4 regions of the Neobacillus sp. 204 genome follow, and region 2 is predicted to be linked to each of the others. Evidence: riboswitches for the same ligand, from Rfam matches in the RefSeq annotation. Region 2 holds a riboswitch; each other region holds the start of a gene.
What was found. Region 2 has a riboswitch for cyclic di-GMP ahead of ACJ004_RS07765 (anti-repressor SinI family protein). Riboswitches for the same ligand answer to the same signal wherever they lie in the genome.
Positions count from the first base shown of each region.

Region 1: it holds a riboswitch for cyclic di-GMP, as region 2 does, so the genes downstream of both, ACJ004_RS27205 (hypothetical protein) here and ACJ004_RS07765 (anti-repressor SinI family protein) in region 2, are expected to answer to the same signal.
Region 3: it holds a riboswitch for cyclic di-GMP, as region 2 does, so the genes downstream of both, ACJ004_RS00670 (TadA family conjugal transfer-associated ATPase) here and ACJ004_RS07765 (anti-repressor SinI family protein) in region 2, are expected to answer to the same signal.
Region 4: it holds a riboswitch for cyclic di-GMP, as region 2 does, so the genes downstream of both, ACJ004_RS12100 (hypothetical protein) here and ACJ004_RS07765 (anti-repressor SinI family protein) in region 2, are expected to answer to the same signal.

Region 1 is NZ_JBJORY010000021.1:18,538-22,533, reverse strand. Features, by position in the region: gene ACJ004_RS27215 (DUF3291 domain-containing protein) at 1-188, opposite strand, end outside; gene ACJ004_RS27210 (hypothetical protein) at 363-833, opposite strand; gene ACJ004_RS27205 (hypothetical protein) at 1,891-2,466, opposite strand; cyclic di-GMP riboswitch class II at 2,488-2,571, opposite strand; gene ACJ004_RS27200 (NUDIX hydrolase) at 3,028-3,471, opposite strand; gene ACJ004_RS27195 (DUF1835 domain-containing protein) at 3,722-3,996, opposite strand, start outside.
Region 2 is NZ_JBJORY010000003.1:110,339-114,334, forward strand. Features, by position in the region: gene ACJ004_RS07745 (YtxH domain-containing protein) at 1-245, opposite strand, end outside; gene ACJ004_RS07750 (DUF1128 domain-containing protein) at 436-660, shown strand; gene map (type I methionyl aminopeptidase) at 697-1,446, opposite strand; gene ACJ004_RS07760 (helix-turn-helix domain-containing protein) at 1,716-2,042, shown strand; gene ACJ004_RS07765 (anti-repressor SinI family protein) at 2,132-2,254, opposite strand; cyclic di-GMP riboswitch class I at 2,285-2,374, opposite strand; gene ACJ004_RS07770 (hypothetical protein) at 2,987-3,199, shown strand; gene hutH (histidine ammonia-lyase) at 3,244-3,996, opposite strand, start outside.
Region 3 is NZ_JBJORY010000001.1:132,231-136,226, reverse strand. Features, by position in the region: gene ACJ004_RS00675 (fumarylacetoacetate hydrolase family protein) at 1-617, opposite strand, end outside; gene ACJ004_RS00670 (TadA family conjugal transfer-associated ATPase) at 771-1,916, opposite strand; cyclic di-GMP riboswitch class I at 2,112-2,198, opposite strand; gene ACJ004_RS00665 (spore germination protein) at 2,457-2,678, shown strand; gene ACJ004_RS00660 (spore germination protein GerPB) at 2,697-2,918, shown strand; gene gerPC (spore germination protein GerPC) at 2,980-3,594, shown strand; gene ACJ004_RS00650 (spore gernimation protein GerPD) at 3,591-3,767, shown strand; gene ACJ004_RS00645 (spore germination protein GerPE) at 3,773-3,996, shown strand, end outside.
Region 4 is NZ_JBJORY010000005.1:141,044-145,039, reverse strand. Features, by position in the region: gene fliS (flagellar export chaperone FliS) at 1-79, shown strand, start outside; gene fliT (flagellar protein FliT) at 94-441, shown strand; cyclic di-GMP riboswitch class I at 654-738, shown strand; gene ACJ004_RS12100 (hypothetical protein) at 886-1,200, shown strand; gene ACJ004_RS12095 (glucosaminidase domain-containing protein) at 1,350-2,033, shown strand; gene flgB (flagellar basal body rod protein FlgB) at 2,190-2,582, shown strand; gene flgC (flagellar basal body rod protein FlgC) at 2,588-3,043, shown strand; gene fliE (flagellar hook-basal body complex protein FliE) at 3,055-3,354, shown strand; gene fliF (flagellar basal-body MS-ring/collar protein FliF) at 3,386-3,996, shown strand, end outside.

The DNA of each region.
Region 1 (3,996 bases), on a different contig from region 2:
ACAGGGTAACCTTTCCCTTTAGCTTCTTCAGGGAAAGGCACTCCATCTGATGAAAACTCCTCTATAAGATGTCCTGATACAGATGCCTGACGCATTACTTTATATCCCATTTCATAAAACTCACGAGATGCAGGGTGGTCATAGGGGTGATTTAGCCTACCAACAGTATAAATTGAAACTAAAGCCATAAACAGCCCTCCATTTACAGTCTATACCTAGGTATATTCAGGTAAGATGGGTTCTTATAACTTATAGTTACCACGTACAAAATAGTTAACATGAAAAAGAGCGATTATTAATGCTAACCTTCTTCGTTAGTTGCATAAGGAAAAAGCGATACCTTTGTTGAAGTATCGCCCGCTTTAGTTGAATAATCTCTTTTTATTTTCATAAATGAATTGAAATCCATATAAGAAAAAAGCCTTGTAGAAGAAGTATAGGAAGAATTGAAATGCATTAAGTCGAACTAATTTAAATAATTTTATCTTTGCAAATAAACTTTTAGCTAGAAATGTAAAAATTAATTGAAAAAGAGCATTTAGCAAGATAAACTTTTTGAAATTTCCGTATGTCCATTTTAATGACCATAAAGCCACCGCCAACATTGGACCTATTAAAAAAGGAAATTCATTATGAAAAAAGGAATGTGGTTTATTATAAAAAGACCACCATCTACGTTTCTTTCCAATCGGAACATCAATACAATTTATTAAGAATACAAAGATAAAGGCTGGAAAAAATCTCTTTATACTTCGCCTTTCCAAAAAAGAAACTGTAATCCATGAGAGTAATACCATTGCAATATTAAATAACCACTTATTTTTCATTGACATATTAATACCCCATTATCTAAAAGGAATCATTTAACTTATTATATCTCCTTCGTTATTTAACTATCCTGACCTTTAGTGGAACAAGGAAAGCGACTGTCCTTATTGAACAATCGCACCCGTTACTTTAAGTACATTCTTCACAATCTTATCCAATCATAAAATTTATTTAGCAAGAATGACCTCATACTCAATAAACAAGCAATCTATCTTCGATTTCGCTGTGTGACCTAAAATCGACTTTCATATTTGGCTTGTATGGGCTTTTTCTGTTTGTTCTAGGGTGTAAAAATTGGGAGCGGCATTAAAATTCGATGTGGGGGCCATTATTGGGCTTTATAGGTCAAATCTCATTTTTGGTCAAATTCGACCATTTTGGTAATCGCTGAAGGTTGGGAAATAACGAATTTATCCAATTGGTTAAACTCAGTTTTTCTCCTGTTTTCTTAGCTTTTCATACACTGTTATTGTCCAACATTAACCAGTTGGTTTGCGCTTACATTGCTGATATACTAGGAAGTGGCTGCAAAAGCCACCTGAAAGATTACTACATGGTTTGGACAATTGGCGCCGTTGTTTACACCGAATGACTTGAGTGATTGCTTTTACGTTCTTTAAATCAGAAAATCCGATTAAATTTTTACATAATTAAATTTGATAAAAAAGGCTGTTTCACTTTTTGATTGTGTTGTTTAACACTAATGGTTCACTTATTTTGTTTTTTTGTAATTTTTCTTCAACTATAATGCCACGTTAGTGGAACAAGCAAAAAAAGCTGCCGAAGCTGCCACTGATCTTAAACTCTTGCTCCCGTTTGTTTAAGTACATTATTTCACAATCTTGTACGTAGAAAACAATCGTCTCTCAGATTGTGAAATGCAATCCTATCTAATAATTTTCTAATTCATTATTTAAATCACTTAAAATTACATCTATCTCGATCATTACGGTATCTTAATTTGTCGGAAAAATGGTTGGTATAATTCCATCTACCCTCATTTGCATAACCAAAAAAAAAACAGCCATTTAATGACTGCTTTCCGCACTATTACATTACATGTCACTGGATAGGTACAACGATTGGTGCTACTGGTGTATTTGGCATTGCAACATCTACTCCATTATAGTGTGCGTATAATCCACCTTCGCTCTTTGTTAATTGAACGTCTGTAATAATTGCTTCTACCCAAGCTCCAGTTTCTGGATCAATAACGTGACGATTGCCAGTTAAAGGGTCACCTGCAACTGGTACAGTTCCTTCAATTATTACTGAAAGTGGATCAATACCTTTTAAGTTAAAGCCAGTGATTTGTTTGCTTGTACGAGCATCATACCCTACACTAGCACTAACAGATACATGTTTTGGTACTGTGATATCATGATGTACAGTTTTCTTACCTGCTGAAGTGTCCCATACCTCTGTTACATCATAAGTATCTTGAGTGTCATAAGTAAAAGTAAGACCGCTTGCATTTTTCTGTAAAGCAGAATTACTCCATTCATATGCCAATTGTACATCACCTTTACCTACAAAACCTGTTCCTGTTGCGTCAACCGATACTGCTGCACTTGCAGAACTAACCGCAAGTCCTACTGATAGGATACCCGCTAAAGCTAAACTCGTCATTTTTTTCATATATATTCCCCCTATAAAATAATAATTAAAGGTGGGTTACACTACTAGCTCCATATGGCTCAAGTGTCCATTTACGAACCATATTTCCTCGCTCCCTTTACACCGAGAACCCTCGTATGCAATTTGAATTATAAATGTTTTAGAAAATTAAGTAAATTGGGGGAATTCGAATATTTTCTATAGGCTTTATATACTATTTTTTATTGATTTGATACAAAAAATGTAGAATTATGAAATTAATCGGGAAAATAATAATTATTTTTATCAAAAACACACAAAAAATGCCAATTTTTTGTGTTTAGTCGAGTGTTTAATTTGGGGGAATTTAAGCTAAAAACGATAAACTTTGCGAAAACTGCCCTTCAGAAAGACAGGCATCATCAAAAAATGATTAGATGAAAGAAGATATAAAAGTAGGTTATGTGAAATGACCTAATCCCTCTTAAACAAACCTGCCCCTATAGTTGCATAAGAAAAGCCGCCGTAACTGGCAGCTGGATCTTCAACTAATGCACCCGTTACTTAAAATGTATTCTTTCACATACTTAACTTATTACGAGTTTAAAGTTGTTCATTATAAATACTAATTGAGTGTAACTCCTCTTTTAATAAGTTAACTATTATTTGCTTTAATACACTTGGTTCCCGTAATTCCTCATCATCGAATTTTACAAGGTCACTTACCTTAACCCATCTACTATCTGAAATCTCTTCTTCCTCTAGTTTTAATAAACCTCCAGTAACCTCACCAGTAAAATGAAATAAAATAACTTGATTATTTGTGCTACTGACAAAATTATATACACCAGTTGTGCTATTAAGTTTTACATCAAAGCCTGTTTCCTCTTTTACTTCTCTACGAGCTGAAAAGAGAATGTCTTCACCGTTTTCAATGCGTCCACTCGGAAAGTTCCACATTTCAATGGCAGTTGGTTTATTTTCTCTTATCATTAAGACTTCATCATCTCTGAATATTGATACACTAACAACTAAAACAATCCCAATTTAAGCCATTTTTTCCAGTTGAAAGCTATCATCCCAAGAAAATTCTCCTTTACTATTCAACAATCCTGCACTGTTAGTTAAATAAAAAGGGTCACTGCAGCGATCACTTTCTTTAACTATTGCATCCTTTAGCTTAAGTACATTTCTTCACAAACAATTTTACGAAAGTTATAAAGACCATTAATAAAGAGAACCTCATTTTCTGAGTTTCTCTTAATGTATCTCTTCACTTTGCTTTTCAATAAAAGATTTACTTAAATTTAATCCCGTAATAACGCATTGCCTCTAGGCCACCTTCATATTCAAAAATTCCCTTTTCGATTAATTTCCTAACCCTATATTCCAAAAAGCTGTCACCGATAAATTGAAGAATATGTCCATAAACTTCACCAACTAATCTTGCACACATAATAAAGCCCTTTTTCTTCCCAATCAGCTTCTTAGCTTTTTCAATTATAAAATCATCGTAATAGTCTTCAGGTACAACTTTTATTTCTCCGTTTTCCCATATTCTTAATGTACCAG
Region 2 (3,996 bases):
ACCTTATCTGTAATAAAGGATATATCTTCGCTGACCTGTTTCACGGTTGTCTTTATTTTCTCAGCGGTTTCCTTTACTTTATCCGTTATTTCTCCTGGATTTCTAAATACGTAGGATACCTTTGAGGTGGTTTTTTGTACGTTTTCTTTCATTAGTTCACGTGTATGTTTATCTATAAGGCTAATGGCCCCGCCTGCAATTGCACCAAGTATTATTCCGCGCCAAAATTGATTCTTCTGTGTCATGTTAACGTCTCCTTTAATCCTTGTTATTATCAAGCATACTAAATGTAAAAAATACCAAGACTTTCTTATATTTATTTTGCTTTATAGAAGAGGTCCATGCAAGTCCAATCTACTTTTAAAAAATTTTTAATTGACATATAATTTTTTACATGAAAAGATAAACTTATTAATTCGGAAAGGATGACCGAAAATGAATTTATCTGAAAAGTCGATTGAAAATGTCGAATATATGATTGAACAAATAAAGGAAAAATTAAAAGTCTTGAACCTTGGTGCGATTAAACCTTCCCACTTTGATGAGGAAATGTACGAGGAACTGAAAGAAATTTATGATATGGTCCAAAGAAAGAATTCGTTTAGTCCTAATGAAATGCAGGCTTTAGTTGAAGAACTTGGCAGCTTAAGAAAAAAATAAAGTGAAAACCCGTTATTGCACATAACGGGTTTGTTTTTAATCTTGTTCAGTTAAGATGACGGTTCCTTCTTTTGTAATGGCAAGGGTATGCTCGTATTGCGCTGAATATTTTCCATCAATGGTTCTTGCCGTCCATCCATTGAAATCCATCTTTGTTTGATATCTTCCTACATTGACCATTGGCTCAATCGTAAATACCATACCTTCCTTTATTCTTGCCCCTTTTCCTGGCAGACCATAGTGAGGAACATCCGGTTTCTCATGAATTACTGCTCCAATCCCGTGACCAATAAAGTCCCGGACGACTGAAAACCCTTCGCTTTCAACATATTTTTGAATGGCGTGACCAATATCCCCGATTCGATTGCCGACAACCGCTTGTTCAATCCCTTTGTAAAGTGCTTCCTTTGTGACTTTTAATAAACGCTCGGTTTCTTCTGATACTTCGCCAACAGCATAAGACCAAGCGGAATCTGCTAACGCGCCATTGTAATTGACAACCATATCCACTGTCACAATATCCCCTTCTTTTAAAGGTTCTTTCCTTGGAAAGCCATGGCATATTTCGTCATTTATACTCGCACAAGTAGCATATTCGTAGCCTTTATACCCTTTTTGTTCTGGGGTCGCGCCTTTTTTCTTAAGAAATTCTTCTACAAATACATCAATTTCCCATGTTGTAATACCTGGTTTAATCATTTTAGCAATTTCTTTATGACAAGCTGCCAAAATATCTCCAGCTTTTTTCATCGCATCAATTTCACGCTGTGATTTAAGGACAATCATTATTGGGTCCCCTTCCTTTTTAATTATTTTTATGTATGCAAATCAAAATGGTTATTCGACTAAAAACATACCTCAAAAGAATTATACATTATGCCGTAATAGGCAACACTTTTTATATTAACTCTATCCTGGTATTTTTTCAAAGATACTTTGACTAAACTAATTCTCAAAGTTCAAAAATTGTCATATTTCTTTGTTCTTAATATGGTGCTTTTCCATTCTTTTTGTTAGAATTAACGTAAAGTGAATAATAATTGGGTGTGAGACTAATGATTGGTGATCGCGTAAAAAAATTTCGCTTAGATAGAAAAATGTCACTTTCCGAACTTGCTGCTCAAGCTGGGGTGGCTAAATCATATTTAAGTAACCTTGAAAATAATAAACAAGAGAACCCTTCTATAAAGTTCCTAGAAAAAATTGCTGTTGTTTTGAATATTCCTGTGGACCATTTGATACATGAAGAAATCAATAAAGAGGAATTAGATATTGATTGGATGAATCTAGTCAAAGATGCAATGAAGTCTGGTGTATCTAAGGAACAATTTCGGGATTTCCTTGAATTTAATAAGTGGCGAATTAATCAAAACGATAAATAGATATAAAAGATCTTATTGAAAAGAAAAGCATTCTACAAAAAACGTGATTTTTTTGTAGAATGCTTTTTATTTATGTACGTTTAACGTGATTATCTCTTGTTAATCAAGAAATCACGAACTGCTTCTATGGATAACCCTAAGTCCTTTGCTTCTAATATGAGTGCCATCCATTCTTGATCGATTACTTCTACATTATTTTCGGTTATAACCATTCTACTCACTCCTAAAATACATAATGTATTCCAGGTAACCCGGCCATCTTAGCATGTAAAACATACCTTAGATCCTCGGCTTTGCGTCCCTGCTTTTCAACAGGTTTGCCTTTTTCTGATTCCAACACAACTTAAGTCACTGTATTAATGTTTTTTTCATTGTTTTGATAGGTCGATATACTTAATCCTCATTGATATTATATCTAGTGCTATTTCAGTAGGGTGTTGTAATTTGTCGTAATTTTACAATATTCAAAAAACTTTTTCTAACAATTAATCCCATATTTCTACAAAAATATCCCAATTTAAATCGAATCCTTGCAGCTTTATGTCAAAATGATGGAACTTTGAACAATTTCTTTCCTTCTCATTATGTTGAATAACCATTAAAAGATATATTTATCACTTCAATATTTGTCTAAATTGTGACAATTAGCATATAATGTAAACAACACGACTATTATCATAATATTAATAATATTCAAATATTGGTGGTGAAGCAGTTCGATGCCCCTTATTCATGTGTTAAACTTTTCTATTCCGATTGCATTTATTGTGTTTGCTGGCTATTTATTGGACCGCATATGCAAGCCAGAGCTCTCAAAACAAAAAGCTGATGAAGAGTGAATCTATGTAAGATTCCTCTTTCAATCAGCTTTTTCTTTTTATGTGCTAATCAAAAAGTAATTATTTCACTCTATTTTGGGAATGATACTTGCGAAGACGAAAGGAGTGTTGAATTTGGCACGCGGAGAACATTTTGAACATAAAAAGAAGCATCATCCAGGGAACTTCCCTAAAGACACTTTAACAGAAAAACAGGGGAAAGAAGCAGTCGGTGACGAGGAATTCCTAGTGGTACGGGAAGCCTTTAAAAATCGAGTTGAAAATGAGGAAGAATATCGAGGAGATACTGCTCGTTTGCTCAATGATCAGACAGAATAAAAAGGCGTGAGCACCACACGCCTTTTTATTCTTAGGAATTCCCCTTAGAATTGTCCTTTTTCAATACTTAAAGTTCTAATAAGTTGCGAAAATTCTATGGACTTAAGCCACTCAGCAACTTTTTCTATATCTTTTGAGAACACTCTATCTTGTGTAATGGACGCTACCTGTTCGCGACCTTTATCAAAAAACACCCTAGTATGTGTTGCCATTTTATCAATTCCGCGAATCTCCACTGCCTGCATGGCACAAATCAGTTCAATCGCCAAAACTCTTCTTGCATTTTGGATAATTTGATAAGCATGCCTTGAGGCAATTGTGCCCATGCTTACATGGTCCTCTTGATTGGCAGATGAAGGAATAGAATCGACACTTGCTGGATGGGCAAGTGTTTTATTCTCTGATACCAGTGCTGCAGCCGCATATTGCATGATCATCGCACCCGATTGCAAACCAGGTTGTGGACTTAAAAATGCCGGTAAATCATTTAGCTGAGGATTTACCAAGCGTTCAATTCGTCTTTCCGAAATATTTGCCAGTTCGGCAACGGCAATTTTCATAAAATCCATCGCAAAAGCAATCGGCTGCCCGTGAAAGTTCCCCCCTGAGATCACCTTTTCCCCGTTATCAAAAATTAACGGATTATCTGTTGCGGCATTCATTTCAATCTCTAATTTTTCCTTTACATAATCCAAAGCCTGCCATGAGGCACCATGAACCTGTGGAATACACCGGAGTGAATAAGCATCTTGAACTCGTAACTCACCCTGCTGGGTTGTTAACAAACTATCGCTTAA
Region 3 (3,996 bases), on a different contig from region 2:
GGGCCCATCGGACAGGTCGTATCAAGGCTTTTGCCGATAAAAAATTGCTTGTGGCGCGATTGTAAATCTCGTGCGGTTACATCATTAAGAATGGTATATCCAAAAATATAATCCAAGGCTTCTTCTTTTTTTATTCCCTGACCTTTTTTACCAATGATGACGGCAAGCTCACCTTCATAATCCAATTGATTCGTTACATTTTGGTGGGTTAGCACCTTTTCATTAGGTCCAATAACTGTTGTTGGTGCTTTCGTAAAGACCATAATATGCTCAGGTATATCTGCTTCACTACCCATTTCAATCGCGTGTTCCGCATAATTTTTCCCTACACAAAAGATATTCTTACTTGGTTTTGGAATTGGTGCTAATAGTGTTACCTCTTCGATTGGAATATAAATTGAATCTGTATTTTCTCTTGTTTCTGCCCAATCGATTAACCCATTAACTTTTTTGATAAAGATCTCTCCATCAGTAATACATTCCAGCAAAGAAGAAGGGAAGCTTTTTTGCCCTGTCATTACTTCTTCTGCAGGATTAAGTAAAAGCACTTTTGTATCTTTTGTGTCAACCAAGCCCACAAATGATTCCTGTTTATATTTGACTGTTACAAATTTCATGATTTCACCTCAAGTTTTAAATTAACTACACTTATTATTTTAAAATAAACATTTTAATCGAACAAATATAAAGGGGTCACAAAAAACTGATCCCCGACTAATAGGGATCAGCTCTTTACTATTTTTAAATTCGTGAGGAGTCCTTTCATTTTTTTACTCCTCATTGTCTATAAACACTGAGGCTGGGATATTAATTCCAGATTCCATCAGACGATCATAAAATTTAGGGCGGACACCAGTTGATATTAATTGTCCAATAATTTTCCCCTCTGAGTTAAGCCCTTCTTGTTTAAAGGAGAAGATATCTTGAAGAACAATATTTTCATCTTCCATTCCTCGTATTTCAGTTATATTAACTATTTTCCTTGTTCCATCTTTCAAACGGGTTTGCTGTATAATTACATCTATCGCCTTGGCTATATGCTCCCGAATTGCTTTTATCGGAAGGTCTACACCTGATAAACGAACCATTGTCTCTAATCGTGCAATCATATCCTTTGGACTTTTTGAATGCCCTGTCGCCAATAATCCCCCTTGGCCCCTATTCATAGACTGGAGAATATCAAATGCTTCTTCACCGCGTACTTCCCCGATGATGACCCGATCGGGACTCATCCGTAATGTGTTCCTCACAAGCTCGTGAATAGAGTCTGCCCCTTCTTCCACATTAGCAGGCGGTTGTGTCTCAAGAGAAATCACATATGCTTGTCCCAATTGTATCTCTGCAATATCCTCAATCGTTACAATCCTTTCACCCTCAGGTATAAAGTTTGAGAGTACATTTAGCGTGGTTGTTTTCCCAGAACCCGGGCCACCACTAACAAAAATATTTAATCGAGCTTTCACACATGCATCCAGAAAGTTAGCCATTTCCTTCGTCACTGTTCCAAAGTTAATTAAATCGTCAATTTGGCGAGGATACTTTGAAGATTTCCTGATAGTGATTGTTGGCTCATTTAATGCCAAGTGAGGAATCATCGCATTTACATGTGACCCATCTGGAAGCCTGGCATCTAAAATTGGCAAACTTTTATCAATTCTCCGACCTAACGGGGCGACAATTTTATCAATCACCTTCATGACATGTTCATTGTCGCGGAATTGGACTGGGGTTAAAACTAACTTCCCTTTTCGTTCACAGTATACTTGTTTAGGACCATTCACCATAACCTCTGACACATCTTCATCTAATAGAAGGGGAAATATGGGTCCTAGGCCATTTAGGTCATTGATTGGTTTATCAATTTGAATCTCCCCACATAGCTGTCCTTTTTCTGGAATTTGATCGAGTAAGCCCATAAGTTTTCCACCCACCTTTAATCGTTTTTACCTCAAGGGAAAAGCCTCAAGCCGCCAGCATCAAATGGACGGATTTTTCCTTCTAAAATAGAAATAACCCCGCCATTACCGATAGGGGGGTAAAAATCAAAGAAAACTATATAGACATAGGAAACCTATGCAGACATAGCATAACTAATATGAAACACCCTATCTTTCGGTAACTGGCTGGCATAATGCAAATGCACCTTAGCCCCTGTAGCTTTGCGTCACTGATTTTCATCAACTTTGCCTTTATCGAGATTCAGTGTTTATTTTTCCAACTGATCTCTTAATCACATAATAGTCCCTTTTCGATTTATCGAATATCCTACTAATTTATCATTTATCGTCGAAAATAACAGGTAATTATAACCGCCTTTAAAATATACCCCTATAAAGTTACTAACAAATATGAATAAGCACAATTTGGCTCCTGTTTTAATTATTTGGGCGATTGAATCACATTACTTTTGCCCAAACATAGGATGTAGAAGATACTATGAAAAAAGGGTGTTGAAAATGCCAGCAATTGTTGGAGTTGCACAGGTCATTACACTTGGGAGCAGTTCTGTTTTCCATATTGGAGATGTTTATAAAATTATGCCATTCTCGGCTGCAAAAACCTTTTCCGGCGCTGGATCCTTCAACACGGGGGATAGCCTACAGCTCCATAATAATGTTAGTTCTACAAATACCCATGATCCAGATGTTTACGATCAAGGGATTGCACTGAATGCATAAATGAGTAGGTGGGTGTAAATGAATTTTTATATACAGCAGTCCATTCAAATAAATTTCATTAAAATTGGCGGAATTACCAATTCCTCGGTTTTACAAATAGGCAGTGCTGGGATTATCAAACCTATGGCTCATTTATATAATACCGGAGGATTTACACAACCTGCACCACAAACTTCAGGCACTTTATCAGGAGCACCAGCAGTACCCCTGCAAGCTGCCGTTAGAAAACAGGATAAGTAAGACCGTCCTAATCGATATTATTCGGGTAAAATTATTGGCGAATTAATTGTGAGGTGATTATATGTATCAGGATTATTCCCAATATCTTCAATGGCTGCAGATGTGTATTCAAGCCCAGGAGCAGAGAATTCTAGCTTTAGAGAATGCTCTCCAGAAAATGAAAGAAGATATCAAAAAATTAAATGAAAAACAGTCCATTCATGTAGACAAAATTGAATATAAATTTGATCAATTGAAGGTTGAGACTCTCGAAGGGACATTGAATATCGGTCTAAACCCGTCCGATTTATCCGGAATTGAAGACTTCGCAATCCAAAATCAGTCCTTAACCACCCCAATTTCACCAAAACTGCAAATGCAAAGATCAATGAAAATCGAGGAAGCGATTTACAGATATTTAGAAACGGATTTACCTCCAATAGTTGAGGCTGCCCAGAGGGAATTAAACGTTCAACCGAATGATGAATATTTATCGTTCATAAAACAAGACATCAGGAAACAGCTTCCAAGCAGGATTGATTATCATTTAACCTCCAATTCCTCTAGCAGCCGTTCTTCTGAAAATGCCCCTTCGGACGATTTTATTATTGAAGAACTAAAGAAGGAAATTCGAAATGGGGTGAATGTTTTTTTCAGCAATTTACCTGAAAATCTGAAAGGGATGAAAACAGAATGAACTTTCAAGTTTATAACCGTGAACTCTTTGTCGAAAACATAAAAATTACTGGGGTATCAAGTTCATCGTTAGTAATGGTGGGCGATACGGAAACAATTCAGTTGGCGTCAACTTTTGATACACCCGCGGAATCCTTAATCATTGGTCCGTTTGTTCCTCTTTCACCGGAGTGATCATCATGCTGCAGAGAACCTCTTGTGTAGATAATATAATTATTAAAATCGTCTCTTTTTCCTCTACAGTACAGCTAGGGGATTCTTGTATAATCAATGGACTTTCAAGTGCACTCGCTGTCCAAAGGGAAATCGAATTTTTTTATGGCAACGAGGGGAATATGGCCAATTATCGGGTTTATTCCGAACCTATTCCTTTTCTCCCAATTAATGAATCTTTCTCATACTA
Region 4 (3,996 bases), on a different contig from region 2:
TATTGAAGTGGAAGAGTTTGCTTTAGAATTAACTGAAACATGGTCTGCTGCTATGAAATTAAGTAAAACTAAAAGCTAAGGTCTGGGATCAATATGGAAGAATTAATTGAAGCTATTTATAAGATGACAAATGATATGAATCGCTGTTTAGAAGAAGAAAAGTTTGAGGAATTTGAGATCTTGGTAATTGATCGACAGACGTTAATGAGCAAAGTGGATGAACTGAAGAATAAGGAAACCAACTTCGAATATTCTCCAAACGCGAAGCAACGTTTGCAGTATATACATGCCATTGATCAGCTTATGACACAGTTAGTAGAAAAGAGTTTAACTGAAACCAAAATTCTCATCAATCAAATGAAAAAGCAAAAACAGGTTTCGAAACATTATCATCCTTATTTTAATCAAACAAATGGTGTATTTTTAGACTCAAAAAGATAAACTGACCTATTTTTAGAGTTTCAAGAATAGGTTTCTTTTTGTTAATGTGACAAGTTTTGACGAAAATATGGGCAAATTGTCATATTTATGCACGAAATAGTCTAAAGTACCTAGTTAATTCGACACAAAATGATAAAATAGTCGGATATTCGATAATGGTAAAACATTCTATTATTTGATTAAGAGATTACTTCGGATACTGAAACACAAAATCTCGATCAAGGCAAAACTGGTGAAAATCAGTGGCGCAAAGCTAAAGGGGCTAAGGGTAATTCACTATGCCAGCCAGCTGCCCAAAGATAGGGTGTTTTTACTAGGTGGAAAAATGTCGAAATAGGTATAGGACTCTATACCTGCAAAGCATTTTTTGTCTGCTAACCCCCTTCGGTAGAGGCGGGGTTATTTTTATACTCTTTAACACCAGTTAAAGGAGAGGGCGAAAAAATGTTCCTGCAACATGTGAAAACTGAAGAACGGGTGAATCACAAGATTTTAGACTTTTTGGAATTTAGAAAGAAGAAACCCTTCTTTATGAAACCGGTTAAAGTGACAATTGGATATCCAATCAACAGTTCCTATTATATTGTGAAAAATGTAGTTTATATGGGAAAACAAATTCTTGCGATGAAGGAAGAACTTGATACGACTTCGATTGTTTTAGTTGAAGGGACGATAGAAAATGGTCAACTAACATGTGTTTCAATGCTTTCGGAGGAGTGTTTGGGTGACGTAAGCAGGTTATTAGAAGGAGCCATTTAAACGCTTTCAACCTTGAAAACGAAATGGTTAAATAAAACTTCTTTATAATGCGTGACCACGGATCGCATCGTTGTCACGCATCTTTTCTGTCAAAACAAACCAGCTAGAACGTTAATAATGAGCATTCTATTAAGGGAAGGAGTATTCCATTGATTATTGGTGATGATTGGTTTACAAAAACGATGTTAATAAATACTTTATCCCGTAATGAGCAAGTAAAATCACAAATGGGGACAACCAAGATTGATTTTGGTGATCTTTTTACTTCAGTTTTAAATGAATTAATCCAAAAGGAGTTGCCAATTTCCTCTACACCAACTCTTCAATCGTTTGTAGATAATTTACCATCTAATAATTTAGCCTTAGTTAATGAAATCCCTAATACGGGACTTCTGAATAACACATTCAGTACAAACGAACCGTTACGTTTTCAAACGATCAGTTCAGAAAAGATAAATCAAATACTGGATGGGAAGCTCAAAGGAATGGGGGACGCGTTTATTAGTGCGGGTCAAAAGTATAATGTCAATCCTGCTTTATTAACAGCTATTGCCCAACATGAAACAGGAAATGGAACATCAAAAGCAGCCTATGTAAAGAATAATGTGGGTGGAATGATGGGGAAATATGGTTTGAAGTCGTATTCTTCGATTGAAGAAAGTATTATGGATATGGCTCGAAATCTAAGTAAGAATTATTTAGGGATGGGACTAACAAGTATTTCAAAAATTGCCGGAAAATATGCGCCCATTGGTGCGGATAATGACCCAACTGGATTAAACAACCATTGGGTAAATGGGGTTAGCAAGTATTTGGGACAACTTAAAGCATGATTTTAAAACAGTAATTAGTCATCTTGTAACATCTATGTAAAATTTGTTATAGATTTGCAAACCTTTTTTATAGTATATTGATTTATGGAAATAAAATGATATTGATATACTATCGAAATTTTTCAAAGTTTTTTAGTTAGAAAGGAGGGGGATCATTTGAACAATATTAGCCTCCTACAAAAGGCCTTAGATGCCTCAAGTTTACGCCAACAAGTTATTTCTAATAATATTTCAAATGCAGAAACTTCAGGTTATAAAGCAAAACAGGTCGTGTTTGAAGATGTACTAAAAAAACACCTAAACAATCAAACTAATTTTGTTGGTAATCGTTCTGATGCTCGTCATTTGGTAATTGGCAATCCAGCAGATATACCTACAGCCAATATTGTAGAGAATACAAATTCCGTAATGCAAAACAATGGTAATAACGTAGATATTGATGAAGAAATGACTCGTATGGGAAAGAATTCGCTCTGGTACTATACACTTACCGAGCAAATTAACAGTGAATTTCAACAATTATCGATTGCCATTAAAGGAAGGAGTTAAGGTATATGTTTGATTCATTAAATATTAGTGCTTCAGCCTTAACCGCTCAGCGTCTGCGAATGGATGTGGTATCGGCTAATATTGCTAATGCAGAAACTACAAGAGGAACATTTGTTAATGGTAAATGGGAGCCGTACCGTCGGAAGTTGGTTATGATGGAGCCGCGAGAAAAATCCTTTAATCAAATTTTACAAGGTGAAATGCAAAAACAAACAGAATCAAAAACACAGCTGCAAGGGGTAAGGGTTTCAGGAATTGTTAATGACAAGACCCCATTCAAACCGGTCTATGACCCAACAAACCCAGATGCCAATGCAGATGGATACATAATGATGCCAAATGTGGATGTATCAAAGGAAATGATCGATTTACTTGCTGCCTCAAGAGCATATGAAGCAAATGTCACGGCCTTCAATACAGGCAAGTCGATGATGTTAAAAGCTCTTGAAATGGGCCGTTAGGAGGGAAATAAATGGCTGTTTCTGGTATTAATTCTGGTTTAATCAAAATTAATCAAAATCCTTTTCAAAAAGTAGATTCTACTTCAACAAAAACTTCGTTTGCAAATATAATCCAAGGGTATTTGGAGAACGTGGATACCACGGTAAAGCAGGCTTCGGACCTTACGGTAAAAGCGGCAGCTGGGGAAGTAAACAACATACATGATGTTACAATTGCATCTCAAAAGTCTAAGGTAGCGTTAGAACTTACTGTTACTGTGAGGGATAAGGCGATCGAAGCTTATCAAGAAATGATGCGGATGCAATTTTAAAAGAATGATAGAAAGCTAGGCAGGGTGAGAGATGAAACGATCATGGACAGATCAACTTAAACAAACAGGAGAGCTCTTCAGCAATTACTGGAGGTCAAAAAGCTCGAAACAAAAAGGACTCATCATAGGGACATTTTTGGTTCTTTTAGTTGCCCTTTCTACCTTTATCTTTTTTGCGTCACGCCCTCAATATGTACCATTATATACGGGTCAACTCTCCCAGCGGGAAGTTGGGGACATTAAAGCAGAATTAGATAAGCAGGGTTACACAGATTATAAGCTATCCGAAACCGGCACCAGTTTGCAGGTTCCGCAAAAGGATGCACCTGACTTATTAGTAAGTCTTGCTTCGAAAGGATATCCGAAAGATAACAAAATAAATTACGATATTTTTGGTGAAAATTTATCTTTTGGGGCAACAGATCGGCAATACGACATCCTTGAACGTGAAGCGATGCAAAATCAAGTAGCTGAAGTCATCAAACATGTGGATGGGATCGCAAATGCTGAGGTAATTGTAACTTTGCCTGAAAATTCTGTGTTTATTCGCCAAGGTGATGAAGAAAAAGCTAGTGCGTCTGTCATGGTAGAAGTAGAGCCGGGAGCAAAACTTAGTTCTCAGCAAATAAAAGCCCTTTATAC